4 regions of the Pantoea sp. X-Soil-TKNS-1279 genome follow, and region 1 is predicted to be linked to each of the others. Evidence: predicted binding sites of a transcription regulator. Region 1 holds the regulator's gene; each other region holds the start of a gene.
What was found. Region 1 encodes PurR, which represses purine synthesis genes. Its sites were predicted from a motif close to CANGCAAACGTTTGCNTG; they were not measured.

Region 1 (7,483 bases):
TATCCGGGTTTTGCAGGATATCAACATACGCGAAGCGCTCACCACAGGCAGACAGAGCCTGTACCGCTTGTGCAGAGAAACCGCAGCTTGGCAGTTTCGGCGAACCTTTCATGTACAGCAGGATCGGGTTTTCTGCGATCTGGCGCTGGATTTTCTCAACAGTACTCATTTTTGCCTTCCTTAATTCCTCACTTCGTGTTTGTTTATTGTAGCGATTTCACCCCCGCACTAAAACGGGATTTTGCGGTTCAGGCACATCAATCGCCATGTTTGTTAAGTTCCGGTGCCATAAATAACATTTTCATATCGTGATTAAGCATGAACCGATTAATAATTAGCAATATATCTGCTGGGTTAACCAGCTGAAATCGCTCATTTTTGCCCCATATCAACTCTGCTAACACATTAATAGAAAAATGCCTTACCTTTTAGAAAAAAACTGGATTAGAATCATCTCGGTGCTGATCGTTGATCAGATTTTTCTAACATAGCTGCGGGCTGTTTCTTCAGACTGCTTAACCTGTACCGGACTATGCGTTTACTCATTACGCTTTTTATGCTGGCTTTCGCCCAACTGTTTTTTAATGTGGCTTCTGCGTCACCGCATGCGCCCATCAATGCCAGTTTGCATAACGCTGAGAAAAAAAGTGCGCGCGAAGATGAGCGTCGCAAGCGACGTCCGGTAAAAACCAGCACCAAAAAATCCCGTCTTGCTACCAGTGTTCAGAAGCTAAAGCTGAAAAAACAGCCGAAAATGGAAACGGCGCTGCATAAAACCCGCAGCAAGAAAGCCCTGCTGAAATCACCGTCAAAAAAATATGGTCACCAACGTCTGGCGAAGAGAAGCGCGAAGCAGGACGATGACCGCGATTTGACCACCATCAAGATGAGCAATTCTCACCGTCAGCGCTATCAGAAAGCACGCGAAACCGCGATGAACAAGCTGATGGGGCAGATTGGTAAACCATACCAATGGGGTGGCACTTCACCGCATACCGGTTTCGATTGCAGCGGTCTGGTGTGGTACGCCTATAAAGACCTGGTCAAATATAAATTCCCGCGCACTGCCAACGAAATGTATCACCTGCGTGATGCGGCACCGATTAAGCGCGATATGCTGGAGAAAGGGGATTTGGTGTTCTTCCGCATCAATAATCGCGGCACTGCCGATCATGTCGGTGTTTATCTTGGTAATGGCAAATTTATCCAGTCGCCTCGTACCGGTAAAGATATTCAAATCAGTGCATTGGGTGAGGATTACTGGCTGAAACACTACGTCGGGGCACGCCGTATGATGACCCCCAAAACTATCCGCTAAAAAACGCCCGATACCCGATAAAACAAGAAGCCGGACCCTGATTTTCAGGTCCGGCTTTTTTATTAATGAAGGATCGCGGTGAAGCTGAACACGATAATCATTAGTAGCGCGCCCACAGTGGTAAACAGCGCCAGTTTCAGGTCTGTACTCATCACAACTCCTTAGTCACAATAAATGAAGGGTTATCGTAATTTTCTCACAGCCTCCGGCAAAAATCTCGTCTTATCCGCGCCAGCTTGCTAGAATCGCCGCCTTTCGTTGCGCAACAGATTTTGCGCACGCTGTGTTTGCGGCAAGTTAAAGCGTTATTGACCAGGTGTTAATGTCTTTTTCTTCGCCATTCGCCCCGAAAATCGGGGCGCAAAACCATTAGCAGACGCAAACGTTTAACAATATACTTATCAGTTAGTTGCGATAAGCCCGGGAGTACCATTTTCATGGCAACAATTAAAGATGTGGCGAAACGCGCCGGTGTCTCCACCACCACGGTTTCGCATGTCATCAACAAGACGCGTTTTGTCGCGGAAGAGACGCGTAACGCCGTATGGGAAGCGATCAAAGAGCTGCATTACTCGCCCAGCGCCGTGGCGCGCAGCCTGAAAGTCAACCACACCAAAACGCTGGGGCTGCTGGCCACCTCCAGTGAAGCCCCCTATTTTGCCGAGATAATCGAGGCGGTGGAAAACCACTGTTTCGATCGCGGCTACACGCTAATCCTGGGCAATGCGCATAACGACCTGCAAAAACAGCGCGCATATCTGTCGATGATGGCGCAGAAGCGTGTCGATGGCCTGTTGGTGATGTGTTCAGAATACCCTGACGACCTGCTGACCATGCTGGAAGAGAACCGTAATATCCCGATGGTGGTGATGGACTGGGGCGCATCGCGTGGCGATTTTACCGATACGGTGCAGGACAATGCGTTTCAGGGTGGCTATCTCGCCGGGCGTTACCTGATTGAACGCGGTCATCGTGACATTGGTGCCATCCCCGGACAAATGGAGCGCAACACCGGCGGTGGCCGCCATGCCGGTTTCATGCAGGCGCTGAATGAGGCAGGCATCACCGTGCGGCCCGAGTGGATTGTGCAGGGCGATTTTGAACCGGAATCCGGATATCAGGCGATGCAGCAGATCCTCAATCAGAAGCAACGCCCGACTGCTGTGTTCTGCGGTGGCGATATCATGGCGATGGGCGCGATCTGTGCTGCGGATGAAATGGGTCTGCGGGTCCCGCAGGATATCTCAGTGATCGGCTATGACAACGTGCGCAACGCGCGTTATTTCACGCCGGCGCTGACCACTGTTCATCAACCTAAAGCTCAGTTAGGCGAAAAAGCGTTGGAAATGCTGCTGGATCGTATCACCAGCAAACGTGAAGAGCCGCAGACCATCGAAGTTCAGCCAACGCTGATTGAACGCCGTTCAGTCGCTGACGGCCCGTTCCGCGACTACCGCCGCTAAGTTTCCGTTTCGCTCAACCATTCATGGTTGAGCGTTTCGGCATCGCCGAGATAACTCAGCAACCAACCCAGAGCCGGCGAGTTCCGTAGTTCCGACCAACTGACACAGCATGGGCTCTCCGGGAACGGCGTGGGTAACGGTAACTCGGTTAATGCTCCGCTATCCAGCAATGGCCGGGCTAAATGGCCCGGCACCATCCCTACGCAGAGTCCCGCCAGCAGGCAGTCAACGCCGGTTTCCCATTCCGGCACCACCAGCCGGCGTTGATTATCTAACGTCCAGGTCATGCGCCGCGGCAACGCCCGTGAAGTGTCTTCCAGCACCAGAGAAGGCCAGGCCCGCAACGTTTCGTCATCCAACAAGGTACTTTTTGCCAACGGATGATCGGGGCTGACCACGCAGCGCCAGTTCAACGCGCCCATATCCTGAAAGGCGAAACGCCCACCGACCGGGATCGCCTGAGTGGCCCCAATCGCTACGTCGACCCGCCCATCGGCCAGTGCATCCCATACACCATTAAACACTTCATAACTGATAATCAGCTCCATGTCGGGAAAGTGGCGGTAGAAATCCTTCACCAGTTGTCGGGTGCGATGAGGTTTAACGATGCAATCCACCGCGATACTCAGCTGACCACGCCAGCCATTTGCCAACTGCTGGCACTGCCGCCTCGTCGCCAGCATTTTTTTGATAACACTACGCCCTTCCCGGACAAAATGCTCCCCGGCTGCCGTCAGCACCACTTCCCGATGCTGACGTTCGAACAACGGCACCGCCAGCCAGGTTTCGAGCTGCCGTACCGTGTAGCTGATGGCAGAAGGCACCCGATGTAACTCTTGTGCTGCCGCACTAAAACTACCGCTGCGGGCCACCGCATCTACCACTTCAAGCGCATATTCAGACCACATATTTTTGCCTGCAAATTTTTTGATAGCACCGCGCAAATATTAGCGTTTCACAAAACCTGGCGCACGCTTTTACACTCCTCCGCGTTTACCTGTCTAAAGAGAATTACCATGTTGTCATCAAAAGGATTTCTGCCTTATCTTGCTTTACTCAGCATGCTGGGCTTTCTTGCTACGGATATGTATCTGCCGGCATTCGGTGCCATGCAGCAGGATTTTGCTACCGCCCCCGGTACCATCAGCGCCAGTCTGAGTCTGTTCCTTGGTGGTTTTGCCTGTGCGCAGGTCTTCTGGGGACCGCTGTCAGATCGCTTCGGACGTAAACCGGTTCTGCTGGCGGGATTAGCGATTTTTGCCCTGGGTTGTCTGGGCATGTTGTGGGTGAGCGACGTCCGTTTGATGCTGGCGCTGCGCTTTGTGCAGGCGCTGGGTGTTTGCGCTGCCGCCGTTAGCTGGCAGGCGCTGGTGGTGGATCGTTATCCGCAAAATCAGGCCAACAAAGTTTTTGCAACCATTATGCCGCTGGTCGCCTTGTCTCCGGCGCTCGCCCCGTTACTCGGTGCCTGGCTGATGGGCCATTTTCACTGGCGTAGTATCTTTCTGCTGCTGACACTGATAACCCTGGTGTTGCTTATTGGCACCCTGCGTCTGGCGAATCCCGTACGAGCCGACACCACGCGAGCGCCGCAGCCTGGCTGGCTGACGCTGCTGGTATCGCGTACTTATAGCGGCAACGTATTGATCTACTCTGCCTGTTCCGCCAGCTTTTTTGCCTGGTTGACCGGCTCGCCCTTTATCCTCGCCGATGCCGGTTTATCACCGGCAGATATTGGCCTGAGTTATGTGCCGCAAACTATCGCCTTCCTGATCGGTGGATTTGGCTGCCGCGCGCTGCTGAATCGTTTTCAGGGGAAACAACTGCTGCCGTGGTTACTGGTGATCTACAGCCTGAGCATTCTTAGCCTGTTTGCGGTTGCGCAGCTTTCCGCCCCCGCGCTGTGGGCATTGCTGTTGCCGTTCTGTGGTATGGCGCTGGCAAATGGGGCTATCTATCCGATTGTGGTCGCCAGTGCCCTGCTGCCCTTCCCCCAGGCAACAGGCAAAGCCGCTTCATTGCAAAATTTGCTACAACTCGGATTATGTTTTGTCGCCAGCCTGGTCGTTTCCGCTGGATTACAACAAGCGCTGCATAGCACCAGCCTCGTGATGCTCGCTACCGTTGCATTCGCCTGGGCCGGTTTCGGTTGGCAACGTACGGCAAACGCACAAAGTGATGTTGCTCACAACTCCTTAGCCTGCGAAGATAATCACTGACGCAACAACTTTAGTTAGCATCCTAACGATAAGTCGTTGAATATTGACCCACGTAAGCATATACTGCGTGGGTCAGCAATTCTGTAACAAATCAATAACATAAATGTATTACTTTTAAGCGACTCTGTCGCTGGGATGGCGTCTGCACGATATTCTCCCCTGTGTTGTGCCAGACATTTCTATTCAGATTCATACCTCTGTAAAACGTCGGATATCTGGCGCACGGATTTTCCGTGAGTTCTCTCACAAGCCTGGAGAAATTGACTATTCTTTTCTCAGGTTGAAATCGGAAAGGTGATGGAGAAGCTATGAGTTCATCGTGTATAGAAGAAGTGAGCCTTGAAGAAAACCACTGGTTTCGTATCGCCCATGAATTACTGGAACGGGCTGATATTGCCATTAATGGCACTCGCCCCTGGGATATTCAGGTTAAGCATCCGGATTTTTTTAAACGTGTCCTGCAAGAAGGTTCATTGGGCTTAGGTGAAAGCTATATGGACGGTTGGTGGGACTGTGAAAATCTCGACATGTTTTTCCACCGCGTACTGAAGCAGCACCTGGATCAACAATTACCGCATCATTTTAAAGACACGTTGCGTATCGCAGCCGCGCGTCTGACCAATTTACAATCGAAAAAACGCGCCTGGATTGTCGGTAAAGAGCATTACGATCTTGGAAACGACCTGTTTTCTCTGATGCTTGACCCCTTTATGCAGTACTCCTGTGGTTACTGGAAAGATGCCGAGACGCTGGAACAATCGCAACAAGACAAACTCGATATGATTTGCCGCAAGCTGCAACTGAAACCCGGCATGACATTGCTTGATATTGGTTGTGGTTGGGGTGGACTGGCAGAGTTTGCCGCACGCAATTATGGCGTGAAAGTGCATGGTGTCACCATTTCGGCAGAGCAACAGAAGATGGCACAGGAGCGTTGTGCCGGTCTGGACGTCACCATTCTGTTGCAGGATTATCGCGACCTGAATCTGCAAGTTGACCGTATCGTTTCGGTCGGCATGTTCGAACATGTCGGTCCCAAAAATTACGCGACCTATTTTGAGGTGGCCGATCGTAATTTGAAGCCGGACGGTATTTTCCTGCTGCATACCATTGGGGCAATTAAAACCGATATGAATGTTGACCCCTGGATCGACAAATATATCTTCCCGAATGGTTGCCTGCCCTCCGTACGCCAGATTGCTAATGCCAGTGAGTCACATTTTGTGATGGAAGACTGGCACAATTTCGGTGCGGATTATGACACCACGCTAATGGCCTGGCATGCGCGTTTTCTTGACGCCTGGCCGCAGCTGGCAGAAAAATACGGTGATCGTTTTAAACGCATGTTCAGCTATTATCTCAATGCCTGCGCTGGTGCATTCCGCGCGCGTGATATTCAGCTGTGGCAAGTGGTTTTCAGCCGTGGAGCTGAGGGCGGCCTGCGCGTCGCGCGTTAACCTCCCGTTTGTAGCGGCGTGACGCATCACGCGCTTTTAAAACAGCGCGATAAATCGCGCCGCTACGAATGCCAGGTTATTCACTCTCGTCGGACTGCTGCTGCGCCAGAGCGGCTGCTTCACGTTGTGCCAACACGCGCTCAACGGTTTCGACAATGGCCTGGGTATGCGGATCAATCTCGATATTCACCTTGTGACCTAACTTCTTCGCGCCAAGCGTGGTGCGCTCCAGCGTTTCCGGGATCAGGTGCACACAGAATTTACTCCTGGTCACATCACCCACCGTCAGGCTGATACCATCAATACCGACAAACCCTTTATGCAGAATATATTTCATCTGCGCCGGGTCCTGTAATTTAAACCACACCTCACGGTTGTTTTCTGACTGAATAATTTTGCAGATTTCTGCGGTGGTCATAATATGGCCGGACATTAAATGACCGCCAATTTCGTCGCTGAATTTTGCAGCGCGCTCAATATTCACCACATCACCCACCTGCAATTCACCCAGGTTGGTAATCCGTAAGGTTTCTTTGATTAAGTCAAAGCTCACCTGGTCACCGTCAATCGCTGTCACCGTCAGGCAGCAGCCGTTATTCGCCACTGATGCGCCCAGCGCCAGCCCCGGCAATAACTCTTCCGGCAGTTTCACGACATGGGTGCGAAACAACTCTTTTTCTTCGATTGCAACAATCTCTGCCGTACCTTGTACAATTCCAGTAAACATAATCTCAGCCTCTGCGAAGTTTGCGCTAGTTTATCACAGCTGCCCCGTTCGGGTTTAATTTGGCGGCGCGTGAAATTTACACAATCGTTTTAACAAAATGCGAACAAAGTTTGGCTAAGCGTCAACAGACCGGTACACTAGGCCGCGCATTCTTTGGGGATTTCTCCCCGTTCTCTTCTTATTATTAAAATGCAGGTGATACGTGCAGAAGTATTTAACAGAAGCGCGTCAATTGCTGGCCCTTGCGATCCCGGTCATCCTTGCTCAGGTTGCCCAGACCGCAATGGGGTTCGTGGATA
Region 2 (7,483 bases), 1.2 Mb from region 1:
AGCGCCAGCAGCATGGCAGCGGCTGGCGTTATGTGGTGAAAACCGGTAATCGTGATTTTGCTCCGCCTGATTTCCGCGTCATTGACAGCCAAAACCAGGCCGAAATTCGTCAGCCGCCGGATGTGATGGTGTTGCAGCGGCGCAGCGGCGGGAATGCTTACGGCTGGTTTATCGAATTGCGTGAAAATAATGAAGTGCTGACGGCGCGCGATCGCGATGCGCTGCTGCATCAACGTTTAAAAGCGGCACATGAGCAGCTTCGTCAGGCGAGCCAGATCCGGCGTATTGATATGGCGCGTCTCAATGCCCAGTTGGAAAACCTGCAACAACAGGCGGAAGAGCAGCAACGCAAAGGGGTGTTCAGTGCGCGGCGGCAATCTGAATACGATGCCAACAGCACCGCGCTGCAACGGCGTTTTAGTGCCCTGGCTAATAAACTGAGCCAGCTGCAAAGTGAAAGCCAGCGGGATGTGCTGGTGCTGCGCGATGTGCAGGGGCAGGAGCATGTGATTCCGTTGGCGCAAATTGTCGCGGCCTGGTACCCGAATAGCATGAGCTTCGGACAGAAAGTGCAGCATTTCTTCAGCCAGGTGTGGCAATTCGTCAGCAATAATCCGGCGGCGGGCGAAAGCGAAAGTGGCGCGCTACCGGCAATTTTTGGCACCGTGCTGATGGTACTGCTGATGTCGGTCATCGTTATGCCGCTTGGCGTGGTGGCGGCACTCTGGCTGCATGAATATGCTGGACGTAATGCTCTGACCCGGCTGGTACGAATTGCGGTGGTCAATCTGGCGGGTGTGCCATCGATTGTGTACGGCGTGTTTGGCCTTGGCTTTTTTGTCTGGCTGATTGGCGGCACTATCGACCAATTGTTTTACTCACGCGCACTGCCAAACCCGACATTTGGCACCCCGGGTTTGTTATGGGCGGCGCTGACGCTGGCGTTGCTGACGTTGCCGGTGGTGATCGTCGCCACCGAGGAAGGATTATCACGCATTCCGGACAGCCTGCGACAGGGATCGCTGGCGCTGGGAGCCACTCAGGCGGAAACCCTGTGGCGCGTGGTGTTGCCACTGGCAGTGCCAGCGATGTTGACCGGTTTGATTCTGGCGGTCGCGCGTGCGGCCGGGGAAACCGCCCCATTGATGCTGGTTGGCGTGGTGAAGATGGTGCCGGAACTCCCGGTGGACGCGGTATTTCCGTATTTACATCTTGACCGCAAGTTTATGCACCTCGGTTTTCAGATTTACGATCTGGCATTTCAAAGCCCGAATATCGACGCTGACCGCCCGCTGGTTTATGCCACCGCCCTGTTGCTGGTGGTAATTATCCTGTCGCTCAACCTGCTGGCGATGGTGTTGCGCCACCGCCTGCGTGAGCGTTACCGGCTTATGACGCATTAAAAGGTTCTCCACATGACCCCTGATTACGACATTGCCCTCAAGGTTAATCAGCTTTCGCTGTGGTATGGCGAGCGCCAGGCGCTGAATAACATTGACCTGCAACTGCCGAAGAACCATATCACGGCGCTGATCGGCCCTTCCGGCTGTGGCAAATCGACGTTGCTGCGTTGTTTTAATCGCATGAATGATGTGATTGATGGTAGCCGCATGGAAGGGGAGATTTGGCTGGGGCAGCATGCCATTATGCAACCGGAGCAGGATCTGGCTGCACTGCGTCGCCGTGTCGGCATGGTGTTTCAGCGACCTAACCCGTTCCCCAAATCAATTTATGAAAACGTGGTGTATGGCCTGCGTTTGCAAGGGGTGCGTGACCGCCGGATATTGAATGAAGCCTGCGAACGTGCGCTACGCGCGGCGGCGTTATGGAGTGAAGTGAAAGATCAGCTGGGGCAAAACGCGTTAACCCTCTCGACCGGTCAACAGCAACGGTTGGTGATTGCACGCGCGATCGCCATTGAACCGGAAGTCTTATTGCTGGACGAGCCAACTTCCGCGCTCGATCCCATCTCCACGCTGGTGATTGAAGAATTAATGACGACGCTCAAGCAGCATTTCACGCTGGTGCTGGTAACGCACAACATGCAGCAGGCGGCGCGCGTGTCCGATTACACCGCGTTTATGCATAACGGGCAGTTGGTGGAGTTTGATGAGACGGATCGGATCTTCACTTCACCGCAAGCGCGGCGTACGGAAGATTACATTACCGGTCGATTTGGTTGAGGAAAATACAAAGAACAAGCGCGATAAATCGCGCCGCTACGGAGGGTTGCAAATACGGTAGCGGCGCGATTTATCGCGCGAAGTCAGTATTGAATCTGAGATCAATCGTGAGCGTAGCCCTGCGGTGGCAGCGGTTGATCATCCAGCCAGGCCGCACCCTCGCGCATCTGCAAACGTCCTTCCACAAACCAGCTAATCACCAGCGGATAGATGGCGTGTTCCTGGTGCTGCACGCGGGCGGTAACATCCTCTTCCGTATCATCGGCAAACACCGGTACGCGCGCCTGTAAAATAATCGGCCCGCCATCCAGTTCATCGGTGACGAAATGCACCGAAGTACCATGCTCTGCGTCGCCATTCTCCAGTGCCTGACGATGGGTATGCAGGCCGGGATATTTTGGCAACAGGGAAGGGTGGATATTGACCAGACGGTCATGATAATGCGCGACAAATGCCTGGCTGAGGATACGCATATATCCCGCCAGCACCACCAAGTCAGGGGCGTAAGCATCAATCTCCTGCATCAGCTGGCGATCAAAGGCGTCACGGTCAGCGAATTGACTGGCAGCCAGCGCATGAGTCGGCACACCGGCTTCCTGCGCACGGGTTAACCCCAGCGCCGAGGATTTATTACTGAAAACGGCAGCCACGCTGCCGTTAATACGCCCGCTTGCGCAGGCGTCAAGGATGGACTGAAGATTGCTGCCGTTGCCGGAGATCAGTACAACCAGTTTTTTCATGGGTTGATAACCACACGCTCTTCAGAATCAGACGCTTTGATCACACCAATCTTCCACGCCTGCTCACCTGCGTCAGTCATCAGCTGTACCGCTTTATCAGCTTCGGCTGCGCTCAGCGCAATCACCATGCCCACGCCACAGTTAAAGGTGCGGTACATTTCGTGACGGCTAACATTACCAGCCTGCTGCAACCAGTTGAACACTGCCGGCCACTGCCAGCTGCTTTCTTCCAGCACCGCCTGAGTGTTATCCGGCAGTACGCGCGGAATGTTTTCCCAGAAGCCACCACCGGTCAGGTGCGCAATGGCGTGCACATCAACCTGTTCGATCAGGCTCAGGATGTTTTTCACGTAAATGCGGGTCGGTGCCAGCAGATGATCGGCTAGCGGTTTGCCTTCCAGCTGTTTGGTTTCCGGGTTAGTCTGGCTGACTTCCAGGATCTTACGTACCAGCGAGTAACCGTTAGAGTGCGGGCCACTGGAACCCAGCGCGATCAGAACATCGCCATCCTGCACTTTCGAGCCGTCGATGATCTCTGATTTTTCCACCACGCCGACGCAGAAACCCGCCACGTCGTAATCTTCGCCGTGATACATGCCAGGCATCTCTGCGGTTTCACCGCCAACCAGCGCACAGCCTGATTGCAAACAACCTTCAGCGATACCGGTGATCACCGAGGAAGCGGTGTCGACATCCAGTTTGCCGGTGGCATAGTAGTCGAGGAAGAACAGCGGCTCAGCGCCTTGCACCACCAGATCGTTCACGCACATCGCCACCAGATCGATACCGATGCTGTCATGGCGCTTAAGATCCATCGCCAGACGCAGCTTGGTGCCGACGCCGTCGGTGCCGGAGACCAGCACTGGCTCGCGGTATTTCTGCGGCAGCGCACAAAGCGCGCCAAAGCCCCCCAGTCCACCCATCACTTCCGGGCGGCGGGTCTTTTTCACTACGCCTTTAATGCGGTCAACCAGAGCGTTACCTGCGTCAATATCAACACCGGCGTCTTTGTAGCTGAGAGAGGTCTTGTCGGTCACTGCGGAATCCCCACGCGAGTTGCGGTTGGTGGTTAAAATAAAGCGGCGTAATTCTACCAGCGCAGGCAAACGTTTGCGAGTCCCATCTCACGCCCACTTTGCACGGCATCGCTTTTTCGCTAATCCTTAATCTCAGATGCTGGAAGGCGTTGTATTGACCAATGACATATGGCGTAGCAGGAAAAAGGCGGTATAATCCCGCGATTTTTTTTTAGCTCAACTCAATTCCGGGAGAACAATCATGAAGATCGTGGAAGTCAAACACCCGCTGGTCAAACATAAACTGGGCCTGATGCGTGAGCATGATGTCAGTACTAAACGCTTCCGCGAACTGGCGTCAGAAGTTGGCAGCCTGCTGACTTATGAAGCCACTGCCGACCTGGCAACCGAGCGCGTTACGATTGAAGGCTGGAATGGCCCGGTAGAAATCGAACAAATCAAAGGCAAAAAAATTACCGTCGTACCGATTCTGCGTGCCGGTCTGGGCATGATGGAAGGCGTGCTGGAACACGTACCGAGCGCGCGTATCAGCGTGGTCGGCGTTTACCGTGATGAAGAGACGCTGGAGCCGGTACCGTACTTCCAGAAACTGGTTTCCAACATCGAAGAGCGCATGGCGCTGGTGGTGGATCCAATGCTGGCAACCGGCGGCTCGATGATCGCGACTATCGACCTGCTGAAAAAAGCCGGTTGTAACAGCATCAAGGTGCTGGTGCTGGTGGCGGCACCGGAAGGTATTGCCGCGCTGGAAAAAGCGCATCCGGATGTTGAACTCTATACCGCTTCAATCGACAAAGGCCTGAACGAGAAGGGATACATTATTCCTGGTCTCGGCGATGCCGGCGACAAGATTTTCGGAACCAAATAAATAAAGCAGCCGGCCAGAGAGTCGGCTTTTTTTTGGCAAAAATGCACCACACAACTCAAGGGGATCACTGAATGACTCGTCGCGCCATCGGCGTTAGCGAACGACCGCCGCTACTCAAAACCATTCCACTCAGTCTGCAACATCTGTTCGCCATGTTTGGCGCAACCGTGCTGGTGCCGATTTTGTTTCACATCAACCCGGCCACGGTGCTGCTGTTTAACGGGGTAGGGACGCTGCTGTATCTCTTCATCTGTAAAGGGAAAATCCCGGCTTATCTCGGCTCCAGCTTCGCCTTTATTTCTCCGGTGCTGCTGCTGTTACCGTTGGGCTATGAAGTCGCGCTGGGCGGCTTCATCCTCTGCGGTTTCCTGTTCTGTGTTGTTGCCCTGATAGTGAAAAAGGCGGGCACCGGCTGGCTGGACGTGATGTTCCCGCCTGCGGCAATGGGTGCGATTGTGGCGGTGATCGGCCTTGAGCTGGCGGGCGTGGCGGCCAATATGGCTGGTCTGCTGCCTGCTGAGGGCACCTCACCTGATGGCACCACCGTGTTTATTTCGCTGGTGACGCTGGGTGTTACCGTGTTTGGCTCCGTGCTGTTCCGTGGCTTCTTTGCCATTATCCCGATTCTGATTGGTGTGCTGGTTGGCTACGCGCTTTCTTCTTTTATGGGCATCGTAAACTGGGCGTCGGTTGAGAATGCGCCGTGGTTTGCACTGCCGACGTTCTATACGCCACGTTTTGAGTGGGCGGCGATGTTGACCATTCTGCCTGCGGCGCTGGTGGTAATCGCCGAGCACGTTGGTCACCTGGTGGTGACGGCGAATATCGTGAAAAAAGATCTGATCCGCGATCCGGGCCTGCATCGTTCCATGTTCGCCAACGGCCTTTCCACCATGATCTCCGGTTTCTTTGGTTCAACCCCCAACACCACCTACGGTGAGAACATCGGCGTCATGGCGATCACCCGTGTCTACAGCACCTGGGTGATCGGCGGGGCGGCAATCCTGGCGATTCTGCTCTCCTGCGTCGGCAAACTGGCCGCCGCGATTCAGGCGATTCCGGTGCCAGTGATGGGTGGCGTGTCACTGCTGCTGTACGGGGTGATCGGTGCTTCAGGTATTCGTGTGCTGATTGAATCCAAAGTGGATTACAACAAAGCGCAGAATCTGATCCTCACTTCGGTAATCCTGATCATCGGCGTCAGCGGTGCCAAAGTGCATATCGGTGCCGCCGAGCTGAAAGGTATGGCGCTGGCGACCATTGTTGGCGTGGCACTCAGCCTGATCTTCCGCGTAATCAGCTTGTTACGTCCGGAAGAAGTGGTTCTGGATGCTGAAGAGCAACGCGAACCCTAAGCGCGTTTGCCGGGCAGGGAAGCCCGGTTCATCTCTGGCAAGGATCGTGATAGACTTGCCCCGTTTTCTGCCCGTTCATACGCTGAGGTGCTTCTGAACACGCCGGCACAGCTTTCACTGCCACTTTACTTACCTGATGACGAAACCTTTGCCAGCTTTTGGCCTGGGGAAAATCCGTCCCTGTTAGCCGCACTTCAGGGTGCGCTGGTGCAACAACACGGCAGCTATCTCTATTTCTGGTCGCGCGAAGGTGGTGGCCGCAGCCATCTGCTGCACGCTGCTTGTGCCGAAATGTCGGCACGCGGTGAAGCGGTCGGCTATGTCCCACTGGACAAACGCACCTGGTTCGTACCGGAAGTGCTGGAAGGGATGGAGCATCTGGCACTGGTGTGCATCGATAATATCGAGTGCATCGCCGGGGACGCCGAGTGGGAGATGGCGATCTTTGATCTCTATAACCGCATTCTGGAAATCGGCAAAACCCGTCTGTTGATCACCGGCGATCGCCCGCCGCGCCAGCTCAATCTCGGGTTGCCGGATCTGGCATCACGTCTCGACTGGGGCCAGATTTACCGTTTACAGCCATTGTCGGATGACGACAAGTTGCAGGCGATGCAATTGCGTGCCGGGATCCGCGGCTTTGAATTGCCGGAGGATGTCGGGCGTTTCCTGTTGAAACGCCTCGACCGCGAAATGCGTACTTTGTTTGAAACCCTGGATCGACTGGATCGCGCCTCCATCAGCGCGCAGCGTAAACTCACCATTCCCTTTGTTAAAGAAGCGCTGGGGCTTTAAATAATCTCCAGCACCGCTTCGGGCGGGCGGCCAAGGCACGCCTGTTCACCGTTGATCACAATCGGGCGCTCGATCAGTTTGGGATGCTCAACCAGCGCCTGGATCAGCTGATCCTCGCTAAGACCGGGTTCAGCTAACCCCAGCGATTTATACTGATCTTCTTTGCGGCGCATCAGCTCGCGTGCACTCGTCATACCCAGTTTTTTCAGCAACGCTTTCAGCGTTTGCGCATCAGGCGGTGTTTCCAGATACAGCACCACGTCCGGCTGCACTCCCTGCTGTTGCAGCAGCGCCAGCGTCTCGCGGCTCTTGCTGCAACGTGGATTATGATAAATGGTCACCATGATTAAGATCCTTTTTGATACTGTTGGAAGCGTTTTTGCAGCTCTCTGAATTGATCAATGCGCGCGTCATAACGCGCCTGTTTCAGGCTACCGAGCGGTACCTGGGCGCTGGCGCTGCTAAGCGCTCTGATCGCCTGATCCATCTGACCATTTAACGCCAG
Region 3 (7,483 bases), 1.9 Mb from region 1:
GATCTGCTGGCGTATCGTACCTTTGCCGGAATGGGGCTGGGGGGAGAATTCGGTATCGGCATGGCGCTGATTGCTGAAGCCTGGCCGCAGGAGAAGCGTAACCGTGCTTCAGCGTGGGTCGGTATCGGCTGGCAACTGGGGGTGTTGCTGGCGGCTTTTATCACGCCGCCACTGCTGAGCGTGATTGGCTGGCGCGGAATGTTCCTGGTGGGCCTGCTGCCTGCGTTGGTTTCGTTTGTGATTCGGCGCAGCATGGGCGAGCCGGAAGGCTTTACCCGACATGTGGCCAAAACGCCGCAATTGTCGTTTGCGGCGCGTATTCGATTGTTGTTTAGCGATCGCGCCACCAGCAAAGCCAGTCTGGGGATTTTCATTCTTTGCTCGGTGCAGAACTTTGGTTACTACGGACTGATGATCTGGATGCCGAGTTATCTCTCCTCCAGCTTCGGTTTCAGCCTGACCAAATCCGGCCTGTGGACCGCCGTCACTGTCGTGGGCATGACTTTTGGCATCTGGCTGTTCGGTGTACTGGCGGATCGCTTCGCACGTTGGAAAATTTTCCTGCTATATCAATTCGGTGCGGTCGTGATGGTGGTCATTTACGCTCAGCTACGTGATCCCACCGTGATGCTGTTTACCGGGGCGCTGATGGGGATGTTTGTGAATGGCATGATTGGCGGTTATGGCGCGCTGATTTCCGACACCTTTCCAACCCAGGCGCGTGCTACGGCGCAGAACGTTTTGTTTAACCTCGGACGTGGTGTAGGGGGTTTTGGTCCGCTGGTTATTGGCTTACTGGCAACGAAAATTTCATTCGCGGCAGCGATTACCCTGCTGGCGCTGATTTATCTGCTGGATATCGTCGCGACGCTGTTTTTATTGCCGAAGAAGCAGGGCAATGAGGATTCACTCGGCGCGATAGGCTGAGCGTAGCGGCGCGATTTATCACGCAAGATCTTGCGTGCTGCGGGAAAACCCCGCGCGATGAATCGCGCCGCTACGGGACCCTGTGGACAGTTACACCAACGCCCAACCGCGCGCGCGCCACAAGTCGGGTAGCTGCGTCATATCATCAAATCGGGTCACCAGCGGGTGATCCAGTTCCGGGTTATGCGCATCGGCGCAGTAATAAAACACCGGAATGCCCGCGGCGATCCCCGCGCGGGCACCGGCCTCGGAGTCATCCACCAGAATGCACTTCTCAATCGGTACCTGCATTTGTTCTGCGGCGTGATACATCAACTCCGGGTCCGGCTTCCAGTGGTTGATGTCATAACCGCTGTAAAGATGTGCCGCAAAGTACGGCAACATGCCGGTCAGCCCCAATGAATGTTGCATCTTTTTCACCGTACCATTTGAGACGACGCACATCGGGACTTTGACTTGTTCCACCAGCGCTTTCGCTCCGGCAATGGGCTTCAGTTCTAAATCGAATAAGCGTGCTACCTCGGCGCGGTACGCCGTTTCCACCTCATCCATCGGCAATTCAGTCTGATGTTCCGCAGAAACATCACGGATGATGTCGTAGAGTTTTACCCCTTTGTATTTTTCAAACATCTCCTGTAGTGAGAGTTCAATACCGTAGCGGGCAAAGGTGTTGACGTAGGATTGTGTACAGATCACCTCACTGTCGACCAGCGTGCCATCACAATCAAAAAAAACACATTCAACTGACATCAGACATCATCCTTTTGCTAAACAAGAAGCTGTCACTCTAACGCACTGTGCGCACCGAGCAAACGCTTGCGAAAAATCAGTGTGCTGGTCAGTCAAAATCTATAGGATACGCGCGTTAAATTTTTCAGCGGGATAAGCTATGAACAAGCAGGGTCTGTTGCAACGCGTCTTTAAGTTGCAGGAACACGGCACCACCGTGCGTACAGAAGTGATCGCCGGTTTCACCACCTTTCTGACGATGGTTTACATCGTTTTCGTCAACCCGCAGATTCTGGGTGCCGCTGGCATGGACACCCAGGCGGTGTTTGTCACCACCTGCCTGATCGCGGCATTCGGCAGCATCCTGATGGGGCTGGTGGCGAATCTGCCGGTGGCGCTGGCACCCGCAATGGGACTGAATGCCTTCTTTGCTTTTGTGGTCGTCGGTGCAATGGGGTATTCGTGGCAGATCGGGATGGGCGCGATCTTCTGGGGGGCGCTGGGATTGTTGATCCTCACGCTGCTGCGCGTGCGTTACTGGATGATCGCCAATATCCCGCTGAGTCTGCGTGTTGGCATCACCGCGGGCATCGGGCTTTTTATCGCCATGATGGGACTGAAAAATGCCGGCATTATCGTGTCAAATGCCGACACCCTGGTGACGGTGGGCAACCTGACCTCACATAGCGTACTTCTGGGGGCACTTGGCTTCTTTATTATCGCTATTCTCGCCTCTCGCAACATTCATGCGGCGGTACTGGTATCGATTGTGGTGACCACGGCGATTGGCTTGCTGCTTGGCGATGTGAAGTTCACCGGTATTTTCGCGACACCACCATCCGTGGGCGCTGTCGTTGGGCAAGTTGATCTCAAAGGTGCGCTTAATATCGGTATGGCCGGGGTGATTTTCTCCTTTATGCTGGTCAACCTGTTCGATTCCTCCGGCACGCTGATCGGTGTGACCGACAAAGCGGGACTGACCAATGAAAAAGGTACCTTCCCGCGTATGCAGCAGGCGCTGTTTGTGGATAGTATCAGCTCGGTGGCGGGTTCGCTGATCGGCACCTCTTCCGTCACTGCTTATATCGAAAGTTCTTCTGGCGTAGCGATTGGCGGGCGCACCGGGTTGATGGCGGTGATCACCGGCATTCTGTTCCTGCTGGTGATGTTCCTGTCGCCGCTGGCGGCGATGGTGCCGTCCTACGCGGCAGCGGGGGCGTTAATCTACGTCGGTGTATTGATGACGGCATCGCTGTCACGGGTGCGTTGGGATGATCTCACTGAAGCGGTTCCGGCGTTTGTCACTGCGGTAATGATGCCGTTCAGTTTCTCCATCACGGAAGGTATTGCGCTGGGCTTTATTGCTTATTGCGTAATGAAACTGGGGACTGGCCGTTGGCGTGAAATCAGTCCGTGCGTAGTGGTGGTCGCGCTGCTGTTTGTACTGAAAATCGCCTTTATTGATGCCCACTAACACGTTACAGGCCGCATAAGCGGCCTGTTTAGTCACAGATGTCCCATTTCCTGGGGAGTGGTGCGTTCGCTTGGCAGGCTGGTCAGGCGTAGCGTGCGTGGTCCGATATTTGGTTTACTTATCTCCACGTCGCGCAACGGCATCCATTGATGGTTGGCATCAATTTCCCACAGTCGGAGCCGTTCGGTGCCGGGGGAGAGCGCACAGGACCAGACCAGCGTCGGTTCGGCATCGCACACCGCCTGAATATCAGGAAATACACTGGAGCGCAGACGTCCTGCGGCTGGATGCAGTCGCAGCGAATCGATACCGCTTTCGGCTTCTCCGGTGAGTTTGAGGATGCTTTGGCGCAGGGTCCAGATTTGCGTTACCGCTTCCATAAAATCCTGCTGCGCATTAATCCAGGCTTTCTCTCCGGAAGAGAGACCCTGCGTTAATGTATCCTGAGTCTGGCGGCTATGGGCGCGTACAATTTCCATATCCAGCCCGGCACGTCCCCCTTCTTCGGCCAGCAGTACACCCACCATATTCCCGGCGTAGGCAATGCTGAAATCAGGCAGGGCAGAATCGGCAAAACAAGGGCGTCCACTGCTGGTGGTCACAAGCGGTGGTAATTCATTGATACCATAGACGCGTAACATTAGTTGCGCCAACAGCCCACGCGCGGCGAGAAAGCGTCCCCGACGCTTGTCGGGCAGGCGCTGTGCGCTATTGATCACATCCTGTGGGACCCGCATTGTCTCAGAGGAGAGGGGCGGGTTACCCGTCCAACGAACAAAATGACTAGCCATCTGTCGCTCCGTGAAAATGGTCGGATAATCATCAAGTCTATTGTAAGAATTTTCTCATGGCTTTGCATCCGGCATTACATGGAATACCTGAATTTCAGATAACGCCGAAAGTCATGACAATGCGCTGACGCCGCATCAGCCGCTGTTTCATGGCAGTAGTTTGCTGATAAATGCCTGAATGGATGCTGAATAGCCTGATGTGGTGTAGGATTTGTGCGGTAAAAAAAAAGCTGGCTGATGAGAAAATTATGATCGCTAAATTTCAGCCGCGCTTCATCGCAGAATAACGCACGTCGGAGTTTTTTATGTCAGTTACTTCATCACACCAGGAATCAATTTCTCTGGATGACTTTCGTCATGGTATGCGCCGTCTGGCTTCAGGTGTCTCGCTGGTTACCACGCAACACGCGGGTGAAAAATATGGCCTGATTGCCTCCTCAGTCAGTTCACTGGCAGCGGAACCGCCGAGCTTGCTGGTATGTGTCAATCAAAGTGCCACCAGCCACGCCTATTTTTTGCAGGCGGGCCATTTCGCCGTCAACGTACTGCGTGAGCAACATGCGGATTTGTGTGCTCAGTTCAGTCAGTCATCACGCCGTGAGGAACGTTTCCAGACCGGCAACTGGCAGACGATCACCACAGGCGCGCCAGTGCTGGCCGATGCCCTGGTGAGTTTTGATTGTCAGTTGGAAAAAGTGGTGGAATGGCATACCCACAGCGTGCTGCTGGCACGGATTGTCGGTATCAATCTGGCCGGGGAAGCTGCCGAGCCTATGGTCTACTTCAACAGTGGTTTTCATTCGCTGGATCTGTAGCGGCGCGATTTATCACGCTAATCAGGCCGCCTCTGCAATTCTGAAAAACAGCGCGAAAAATCGCGCTGTTACGCATTCATTCAAGCGTTGTTCAGGCAAACTTGCACACGTCATCGAAGCCGAGGCGTGGCAGACGCGCATGCAGCTTGCTGGCCTCGCCATAGCCGAGGTTGATCAGCAAATTAACCTGCCATTTGCTGTCGCTGAAGAAGGCGGCGTTGACTTTGGCTGGATCAAAACCAGACATTGGGCCAGCGTCCAGACCGAGCGAGCGCGCGGCCATGATCAGGTAACCTGCTTGCAGGCTGCTATTACGAAACGCTGTCTCTTTGACCAATTCCGGGTTGCTGGTGAACCAGCTACGCGCATCACCGTGCGGAAACAGTTTCGGCAGATTTTCATAGAACTCGGGATCTGAGGCGACGATCACCGTAGCCGGTGCCTTCATGGTTTTTTCCAGGTTACCGGAGGAGAGTGCTGGCTTTAACTTCTCTTTCCCTTCCTGAGAAGTAACAAATACAAAGCGACCCGGTGAGCAGTTAGCAGAAGTCGGACCCAGCGCCGTCAACTGATAGAGCTGTTTAAGCAGTTCTTCTGAAATGGGTTTTTCCTGCCAGTAGCTGTGGGTGCGAGCCTCATTGAATAGGGTATTCAGAGCGAGGCTGTCGAGCGGTGTACTCATGTTTCTCTCCTTTTCAGGCATCAAATTGAGCCCAATGTTTAGCATGAATAGAGGAATGGCCTGGATCAGTCGGTGCACTTTTGGCACTGCCAGAGATCGTTATACTGCAAACGCAGCGGGTAACCAAATCACAAAGCGACACTATCTTTCAATTTACCCCAGCTTATTTTTTCACCTCAATATCTTGCAAAAATAAAAATGCAAGAATAAGATCATCTTCTTTAGTAAAGACGAATCTGTGATTTTCGAGTTTTCTAGTGGGGTGCTTTATGCATAATAATCAATTCTTTAGTCGCAGACTGGCTGCCTGGCGGGAAGCAAAAAAAATTAATCAGGAAGTTCTTTCCGAAGTGATGGGTTTTAAAGACAGGCAAACCCTCTCTGCGATTGAAAAAGGTGCCAGAAATCTCCAACCGGAAGAGCTTATGCTCGCTCTCGCTTATCTTGATATCAGTTTTGAGGAGTTTGCCGATCCCTATTCTTTGGTTGGCGAAGTTGAATACTCATGGCGGCAAAGCGATGCAACCGATGTCATTCTGGTAGAGTTTGAAAAGAAGACTAATCGCCTCGTAGCTCTCTATCGAGACTTACGCCAACATTTCTCTACAGAAGCACCGAGCGTCATTTTTCCCCGGCTCACTTTAGATAAAGATAGTACTCTGGAAGAGGCGCAGCGTTGTGCAGAGCATCTCGTAGATGAACTGGCATTAGGGGAGTTTCCTGCTGAAAACCTGGAGTCTCGTTTACTTAAGCGATTCAACATTCTCATGCTCTATATTGATGCCCCTAACGATGTTTCAGGTGCAGCAATCAGACATAAGGATGTGAGTGTTGTATTAGTTAACAGGAGTGAAGTCTCGGGGCGGCGTAATTTTGATATTGCCCATGAAGTCTTTCATTGTCTAACCTGGGATGCTTTACCACCACGGCATATTGAATACGCATATTCGAAAACAAAAAAACCACATGAGGAAAGATTAGCTGATGCGTTTGCCAGCGCCCTCCTTATGCCGGGAAAAAGTGTAGATAAATATCTTGCAATGCTTGATGAGCCACTGAGTGAACTGACTCTTAATGCACTTGCTGATAAATTCCAGGTGTCATCGCAAGCACTAAAATGGCGTCTGGTCAGTTTAAAGAAAATATCTGAAAATGATGCCAAAGTATTTGATGATAGTCTTATGGTGAACAATGGTCACTCAAGGGATATAACGACACCTCGCCTTTATAATCAGCAGTTTGTTGAGTACGTTGCGAAAGCGCTCGACAGTGGCTTAATCTCTGTCAGGAAAATGGCGACAGTGACAGGTTTAACTATTGAAGAGCTTAAGCAGCTAATGCTGGATTATAACAAGCCCGTTCCCTTTGATCTCTAAATGGACTTAGCATGACGATAAAAGCTGGCGATATAGTCTTAATTGATACTAATGTTATTATTGAAGCTCATCGAGTATCCTGCTGGCCAGCTTTAAGTCAGCAATATCAGTTCCATACCGTAGCCACTGTTATGGAAGAAACGCAAACCGGTTTTCAAAATCGAACCAGTCCTCAGCAAATTGACTTCGGCCAGTTATCCCAGTCAATGGCTCACATTTATACAGTTACTGAGCCAGACAGAATACGTTGTACCTTTTCTCATCCCGATATTATGGGGCTCGACCCTGGTGAGCAAGACTTGCTGATTTATGCCAGCAAAGCTGGGCAGGCTTGCTGGCTCCTTGCCAGCCCTGATAAAGCCGCGATGCGGGTAGCACATAAAATTGGCTGGCTGGAGCAGATGGTATCTTTAGAAAGTTTGCTTAAGTCGATAAATCTTTATCCCAAACTCGCAAAAAATTACACACAGCAGTGGCATTCGAATACCAGTCAGAATATCAGATTAGGTCTGCTTTAAAGAAAAGGAGCGCATTCTTCCGGGCAACAATAATGCGTTCCTTTATCCTCAATCCTCATTACTTACCAATACAAAAACTGGAGAAAATCCGCCCCAGCAAGTCATCAGAGGTGAACTCACCGGTAATTTCGCTCAACGCCTGTTGTGCCAGACGCAGCTCCTCGGCCAGCA
Region 4 (7,483 bases), 690 kb from region 1:
GGGTGAGCTCCAGCAACTGGTCGCGCGTCAGTACTTTGCGGGCATGACACACCAGGGCGCGCAGCAACGCATATTCACCCTGGGTTAACGTCACCGTCTCACGCTGGGGGTTAAACAGTTGGCAGCGCGTTTCATCCAGTCGCCAGCCGTTAAACTGCCAACCCTCGTCCTGGGTGCTGACGGGTTGCGCCAGCCGACCACAACGGCGTAATGCTGCACGCGCCCGCGCAACAACCACGCGGGGATTAAACGGTTTGGCGATATAATCGTCAGCGCCCATCTCCAGACCCACCACCATATCCGCTTCTGATCCCATGCCCGTTAGCATGATCACCAGCAGCTCAGGCCGTTGGCGCTGCATTTGCTGTAGCACCAGCAGACCATTGGTGTCCGGCAGCATCATATCCAGCATCACCAGCGAGATTTCCGGGTGTTTATCCAGCAACGTCAGCGCATCTTTTCCCTGATGGCAGCTGAATACGGTAAAAACATGTTCACTCAATACATCGTGCAGCAGTTCGCACACCGCGCGATCGTCATCCACTACCAGAATTGCGGGCTTCATTACGGGCCTCTTTTGTTATGGAAGGGTTAACGAGAGTGTATACCGACCACTTTTGCCTGCTTAATCAGGCAACAGAAACGTGAGCGGCATCGCCTGACAGAGTTTGAAAGCGTGCGTTACCGCAATCTTTTTTCGCTACCCGGTTGACGGATGGGAAAACGATTGCGCGCACATGGTGCAATGCACCATAATCGCGCCTCGTTCTGGTTCAGAATTGTCTGAGTCTAAGATACAGTCGTGAAGGTAAACGATTGCGTCCTGTTATGGCATAGCAATTGCTATGAGGACAGGGGGAAAGGAGTTTAGTAACAAGGCGGATTGATGGCCGAGCATGCAGCCGTCTGCCTTTTCCCGCAACAATAACGCGCATGCACACCCCATTGGCAAGAGAACGCACGTCAGTGACGTCTCCCCATCACGAGAGATGATGATGTTAGAAAAACTATTCAAGCTAAAAGCGCACAACACAACGGTCCGCACCGAAGTTATCGCGGGCATAACCACCTTCCTGGCTATGGCCTATATCCTGTTTGTTAACCCAAGCATTTTGGGTGCGACAGGTATGGATAAGGGCGCGGTTTTCGTGGCCACCTGTCTGGCGGCGGCAATCGGCTGCGTGCTGATGGGCCTGATTGCGAACTACCCGATTGCGCTGGCGCCGGGTATGGGCCTCAACGCCTTCTTTACTTACACCGTGGTGCTGCACATGGGCTACACCTGGCAAATCGCGCTGGGTGCGGTGTTCCTGTCAGCCTGTATCTTCTTTGCGTTGTCGGTGTTCAAAATCCGTGAATGGATTATCGCCAGTATTCCGCTGCCGTTGCGTGCCGGGATTGCTGCCGGTATCGGCCTGTTCCTGGCGCTGATTGCGCTGGAAGGCGCGGGTATCGTGGTGGATAACCCGGCGACCCTGGTGGGCCTGGGCGATCTGACCAAACCTGGCCCGCTGCTGGCGCTGCTGGGCTTCGTCATCATCGTGGTACTGGAAGCACGTCGCGTGACCGGCGCGGTGCTGATCGGCATCCTGATCGTGACATTCCTGTCGATGGGTATTGGCCTGACGCCGTTTGGTGGCGTGTTCTCTGCACCGCCGTCTATCGCTCCGACCTTTATGCAACTGGACATCGCCGGTGCCTTTAACGTGGGCCTGGTGAGCGTGATTTTCGCCTTCCTGTTTGTCGACGTGTTCGACAACACCGGTACGCTGCTGGGTGTGACCAAGCGTGCGGGTCTGGCGGATGAGCAGGGCAACGTGCCGAAAATGGGCCGTGCGCTGATCGCCGACAGTGCGGCTGCGCTGTTTGGTTCTCTGCTGGGGACTTCAACCACCACCAGTTATGTTGAATCGGCAGCGGGCGTCAGCGCCGGTGGCCGTACCGGTCTGACCGCGATTGTCGTGGCTATTCTGTTCGTGCTGAGCCTGTTCTTCTCGCCGCTGGCGGGTAGCGTGCCGGTATTCGCCACTGCGCCTGCGCTGCTCTTCGTGGCGGTGCTGATGGCTTCTGGCCTGGCGGAGATTGACTGGAAAGACATCACCACGGCTGCGCCGGTGACGGTCACTGCGCTGACCATGCCGCTGACTTACTCGATTGCTAACGGTATCGCGTTTGGGTTTATTACCTGGACGGTGGTGAAGCTGCTGAGTGGCCGTACCAAAGAGGTGAATGCGGCGCTGATTATTATGTCGATCCTGTTTGTGATTAAGCTGGGTTGGTTGAGCGCGTAATTAACCTCACCCTGGTCCCTCACCCTAACCCTCTCCCGCAAGCGGGAGAGGGAACCGATCGAGCAAGCAATCTCTCCCGCAAGTGGGAGAGGGAACCGATCGAGCATATGGCACATCTCCCTCTCCCTTATGGGAGAGGGCCGGGGTGAGGGTCACAGACCGCACCTGCCCAGAGGGCCGGGGTGAGCGTCACCAACCGCACCTGGTCCTACCTGAACGGCGGTTCATTAAAGGTGCGTAATTTGCGCGAATGCAACTTATCACCCTCCGCCCGCAGCAACTCCACCGCACAAATCCCAATCTGCAAATGCTCCGAAATCGCCCCTTCATAGAAGCGATTCGCCTGGCCTGGCAGCTTGATCTCCCCGTGTAGCGGCTTATCTGAAACGCACAACAAAGTGCCATACGGCACACGGAAGCGGTACCCTTGCGCCGCGATAGTCGCGCTCTCCATATCCACCGCCACAGCGCGACTCAGGTTAAAGCGCAACGCCGAAGCGGAGTAACGCAGCTCCCAGTTACGGTCATCGGTGGTCACCACGGTGCCGGTACGCAGGCGTTGTTTGACCTCTTCACCTGGCATGCCGCTCACCGCTTTGGTGGCGTCGTACAACGCGCGCTGTACTTCGGCAATGCTGGGGATCGGGATATCCGGCGGCAATACACTGTCCAGCACATGGTCGTCACGCAGATAGGCGTGGGCCAGCACATAATCGCCAATGGTCTGGCTTTCGCGCAGGCCGCCGCAGTGACCAATCATTAACCACGCATGGGGACGCACCACCGCCAGATGGTCGCAGATGGTTTTGGCATTGGATGGCCCCACGCCGATATTCACCAGCGTAATGCCGCGACGATTGGGTGACGTCAGGTGCCAGGCGGGCATCTGGTGCTTCTTCCACGCCAGGTCCGACATCATCGCTTCCGGATCCTGGGTTTCTTTAGTGATCACCACATCGCCAGCACAGGCAAGGCTGTCGTAAGGTGTGTTCGGATCCTGTACTTGCTCAATCGCCCAGCGCACAAACTCATCGACATAACGCGTGTAGTTAGTGAACAGCACGAACGGCTGAAAGTGCTCAACGGCGGTGCCGGTGTAGTGACGCAGACGCGCCAGCGAGAAGTCGGTACGCAGCGCATCAAAATGCGACAGCGGGAACTGCGCGTCGGCGTTGAACAGGCCATCGGCGGTTTCATCACCAATCTGCGACAACTCGGTGGTGGGGAAATGACGGGCGATGCTGGCGCTCATGGAACGATCCAGCGACAGGTCCGAACCGTCGATCACGTAAGGGTAGGGGATCTCCTGCTGAGAGGGACCGACCTCAATCACCACCTCGTACTCTTTCTCAATCATCGACAGTTGCTCGCTCAGGTAATGACGCAGCAAAGCCGGACGGGTAATGGTGGTGCTGTAGCTGCCGGTATGGGTGAAGCGGCCCCAGGCACGGGTGCGGTTCTGCTGCGGGCCATCGCCCGCCCAGGTAAGGCGCAGTTCCGGGTAAACAAACAATCCCTGCTGCCGTGCCGTTTCATCCGGCAGACGTCCCTGTTCGGTAAAGTCACGAATTGCGCTGCGTAAAGCCGCAACCGCGTTGTCGTACAGGCGTTCCAGTTCATCCAGCGCCTGCTGGCTGCTGATACCGTTCCGTTGTGTAGTCATAGGTTCTCCCTCCGAAATTTGGGCCGATTTGGCTATAGCATAGCGGGTAAACCCCTCAGCACCATGAAGAATCTGTGATCGACCGCATTCTGCACCATCAGAGTGCTGGTGTGTCGGCAAACGCTGGCTATGGTTAAGATCAGCAGACGTGTTCCCGCCGCTTTAACGCGCTGTCGGTGCAAAAATTTGTCACCAATGCTTACCTTTGGCGAGGTTTTTGCTTAATCGTTAACCGTGGCCCTGCTGGCCACTCATCGCACTTCGTTAAGTTTCAGAAATTGATTTCTCCCAGGCCGTGGTATGGCTCCGTTCCTGACCCGTTGAGGATTGAAAGCATGTCTTTGAAATTCATACAAGTACCATTGAAGGTCGTGATTGCTGGTTGCCTGAGTGCGGCGTTTTATGCCCAGGCTGACATTAAAATTGGTGTAGCCGGACCCTTTTCCGGCCCTAATGCCACTTACGGCGCACAGTATTGGAAAGGTGCCACTCAGGCGGCGGATGATATCAACGCTGCCGGAGGCATTAACGGCGAGAAAATTGTGCTGGTGCAGGGCGATGACGCCTGTGAACCAAAACAGGCGGTGGCGGTAGCCAACCGTCTGGTGGATCAGGACAAGGTGCTGGCAGTGGTCGGCCACTTCTGCTCCTCCTCCACCATGCCCGCCTCTGAAGTGTATGACGATGCCGGTGTGCTGGCGATCACCCCCGGTTCCACCAACCCACAAATCACTGAACGCGGCATGAAAACCATGTTCCGTATGTGTGGCCGTGACGACCAACAAGGGGCGATTGCGGCTAACTACATCATCGATAAGTTGAAGGCCAAACGCGTGGCGGTGATCCACGATAAAGACACCTACGGTCAGGGGCTGGCTGATGCGACCAAAGCGGCACTGGAAAAACGTGGCGTCAACGAGGTGTTATATGAAGGTCTGTCGCGTGGTGAGAAAGACTTCAACGCGCTGGTTACCAAAATCGCCTCGGTGAAACCGGATGTGGTCTACTTTGGCGGTTGCCACCCGGAAGCGGGGCCTCTGGTGCGTCAGATGCGTGAACAGGGCGTTACGGCTGCTTTCTTCTCCGGTGACTGCATCGTGACGGAAGATATGGTGACTGCTGCCGGTGGCCCGCAATACACCAAAGGGGTCTACATGACCTTTGGTCAGGACCCGCGTCAGATCCCGGATGGTAAAGCGGTGATCGCCAAGTTCCGCGCGGGTGGTTTTGAGCCGGAAGGTTACACCCTGTATGCCTACGCCTCGGTGCAGGCTCTGGCCGCTGCGTATAAAGCCGCAGGGAAAGATAACGCCAAAGCCAGCGACTGGCTGAAAGCGAATAGCGTCGATACCGTAATGGGTAAAAAAGCCTGGGATGGCAAAGGCGACCTGAAAGTCTCGGATTACGTGGTCTACCAGTGGGACGATAAAGGCAAATATCACCAGCTGTAAGCTGACACGCGGCCCCGCGTGCAGCGGGGCCATTCGCGATTGGGCGCGAGGTTTGCGCTCCCCTTAAGCACGGGACTTGCATATGGACGCCTTCTTTCTTCAGCAACTGGTGAACGGCCTGACGCTGGGCGCGGTTTACGGGCTGATTGCTATCGGCTACACCATGGTGTACGGCATTATCGGCATGATCAACTTCGCCCACGGCGAGGTGTATATGATCTCCGCCTATCTTTGTGCCATCGGGCTGGGCCTGCTCAGCTTCTTCGGCATCCACTCCTTTCCACTGCTGATTTTCGGCACCCTGATCTTCACTATCGTCATCACCGCCGTGTATGGCTGGACCATTGAGCGCATCGCTTATCGCCCGTTACGCAACTCCACCCGTCTTGCGCCGTTGATTTCGGCGATTGGGATGTCGCTGATTTTGCAGAACTACGTGCAATTGAGCCAGGGACCGAATCAGCAGGGCATCCCCACGTTGATGAGTGGCGTGCTGCGTATGGAGATTGATGGTGGCGTGGTGCAAATCACCTGGACCAAAGTGTTTATCCTGATTGCCGCTCTGTGCGGCATGGCGCTGCTGACGTGGATTATTCAGTACACACGGCTGGGGCGGATTTGTCGTGCGGTGCAGCAGGATCGGCGCATGGCCGCGATTCTCGGTATCAACACCGATCGGGTGATCTCGCTGGTGTTTATGATTGGTGCGGCAATGGCCGGGCTGGCCGGGGTACTGGTGACCATGAACTACGGCACCTTTGATTTCTACATTGGCTTTGTCATCGGCATTAAGGCGTTTACCGCTGCGGTACTGGGCGGTATCGGTTCGCTGCCTGGGGCGATGCTCGGCGGTCTGCTGCTCGGGGTGGCGGAAGCGCAATTCGCCGGACTGGTGAACTCCGATTACAAAGATGTTTTCTCTTTTGCCCTGTTGGTGGTGATTTTGATCTTCCGGCCACAGGGGCTATTGGGACGACCGCTGGTTGCCAAAGTGTGAGGACGCCGAAATGAGTGCAATGACGCAATCTGTGGATGTGCGCCAGTCGCTGCTGGATTGTCTGATGGCCGGGCTGGTGGCGCTGGTGGTGTTTGGACCGATCGTCGGCGTGGTGCTGGATGGCTACAGTTTTCATCTGTCGCCACTGCGGGTCGCACTGCTGGTGGGGGTGGTGATGGTGGGGCGACTGCTGCTCAGCCTGTTGCTGCAAACTCCGACCGGACAACGCTTCGCCCGCAAGTTCGAAGGCAGCGATGACGGGGTATATGTCCGTGAGCCGGGCCACCGCTCAGCGCTGCGCTGGGTCCTGCCGCTGGTGGTGGTGGTGGCGTTGGCCTTTCCGTTCCTTTCCAGTAAATACCTGCTGACGGTAGCGATCCTGGGGTTAATTTATGTGTTGCTCGGCCTCGGGTTGAATATCGTGGTGGGGCTTGCCGGGTTGCTGGACCTCGGTTATGTGGCGTTTTACGCCATCGGCGCTTATGGACTGGCGTTAGGTTATGAGTATCTCGGCCTGGGTTTCTGGAGCATGTTGCCACTGGCGGCCTTGATGGCGGCCTTTGCCGGGGCGCTACTCGGTTTTCCGGTGTTGCGGATGCACGGTGATTACCTGGCGATCGTCACCCTCGGTTTTGGTGAAATCATCCGTCTGATCCTCAACAACTGGCTGGCCTTTACCGGCGGTCCCAATGGTGTCTCGGTGCCGGCACCGACCTTTTTTGGTCTGGAGTTTGGCCGTCGCGCACGCGAGGGCGGTGTCCCCTACAACGAGTTTTTCCATCTCGACTACAACCCGAACATGAAGTTTATCTTCATCTATGTGGTGCTGGTTCTGGTGGTGTTGCTGGTGTTGTGGATCAAACATCGCCTGACGCGTATGCCGATTGGCCGCGCGTGGGAAGCGCTGCGCGAGGATGAGATCGCCTGTCGCGCAATGGGGCTGAATCATGTGCTGGTCAAGCTGTCGGCGTTTATGCTCGGCGCATCCACCGCCGGGATCGCCGGGGTGTTTTTCGCCACCTATCAGGGCTTTGTCAATCCAACCTCGTTCACCTTCTTTGAATCGGCGCTGATCCTCGCC

Region 2: the regulator PurR is predicted to act here: its motif matches at 4,023-4,040, upstream of purM (phosphoribosylformylglycinamidine cyclo-ligase).
Region 3: the regulator PurR is predicted to act here: its motif matches at 1,733-1,750, upstream of AC6I8N_RS00105 (NCS2 family permease).
Region 4: the regulator PurR is predicted to act here: its motif matches at 806-823, upstream of AC6I8N_RS12550 (NCS2 family permease).

Annotation. Positions count from the first base shown of each region.
Region 1 is NZ_AP035948.1:1,957,710-1,965,192, reverse strand. It holds gene AC6I8N_RS09335 (Grx4 family monothiol glutaredoxin) at 1-169, opposite strand, end outside; gene AC6I8N_RS09330 (C40 family peptidase) at 533-1,318, shown strand; gene cydH (cytochrome bd-I oxidase subunit CydH) at 1,381-1,470, opposite strand; gene purR (HTH-type transcriptional repressor PurR) at 1,756-2,781, shown strand; gene punR (DNA-binding transcriptional activator PunR) at 2,778-3,689, opposite strand; gene punC (purine nucleoside transporter PunC) at 3,798-5,000, shown strand; gene cfa (cyclopropane fatty acyl phospholipid synthase) at 5,309-6,457, shown strand; gene AC6I8N_RS09300 (riboflavin synthase) at 6,534-7,184, opposite strand; gene AC6I8N_RS09295 (MATE family efflux transporter) at 7,387-7,483, shown strand, end outside.
Region 2 is NZ_AP035948.1:3,175,290-3,182,772, reverse strand. It holds gene pstA (phosphate ABC transporter permease PstA) at 1-1,403, shown strand, start outside; gene pstB (phosphate ABC transporter ATP-binding protein PstB) at 1,416-2,183, shown strand; gene purN (phosphoribosylglycinamide formyltransferase) at 2,285-2,923, opposite strand; gene purM (phosphoribosylformylglycinamidine cyclo-ligase) at 2,920-3,960, opposite strand; gene upp (uracil phosphoribosyltransferase) at 4,202-4,828, shown strand; gene uraA (uracil permease) at 4,900-6,183, shown strand; gene hda (DnaA inactivator Hda) at 6,271-6,978, shown strand; gene arsC (arsenate reductase (glutaredoxin)) at 6,975-7,322, opposite strand; gene bepA (beta-barrel assembly-enhancing protease) at 7,325-7,483, opposite strand, start outside.
Region 3 is NZ_AP035948.1:19,219-26,701, forward strand. It holds gene AC6I8N_RS00095 (MFS transporter) at 1-927, shown strand, start outside; gene yieH (6-phosphogluconate phosphatase) at 1,018-1,677, opposite strand; gene AC6I8N_RS00105 (NCS2 family permease) at 1,817-3,130, shown strand; gene AC6I8N_RS00110 (4'-phosphopantetheinyl transferase family protein) at 3,163-3,921, opposite strand; gene AC6I8N_RS00115 (flavin reductase family protein) at 4,227-4,736, shown strand; gene AC6I8N_RS00120 (malonic semialdehyde reductase) at 4,828-5,418, opposite strand; gene AC6I8N_RS00125 (XRE family transcriptional regulator) at 5,688-6,794, shown strand; gene AC6I8N_RS00130 (hypothetical protein) at 6,806-7,312, shown strand; gene mnmE (tRNA uridine-5-carboxymethylaminomethyl(34) synthesis GTPase MnmE) at 7,371-7,483, opposite strand, start outside.
Region 4 is NZ_AP035948.1:2,652,310-2,659,792, reverse strand. It holds gene AC6I8N_RS12555 (response regulator) at 1-565, opposite strand, end outside; gene AC6I8N_RS12550 (NCS2 family permease) at 993-2,291, shown strand; gene AC6I8N_RS12545 (AMP nucleosidase) at 2,500-3,954, opposite strand; gene AC6I8N_RS12540 (branched-chain amino acid ABC transporter substrate-binding protein) at 4,290-5,405, shown strand; gene AC6I8N_RS12535 (ABC transporter permease subunit) at 5,488-6,402, shown strand; gene livM (high-affinity branched-chain amino acid ABC transporter permease LivM) at 6,413-7,483, shown strand, end outside.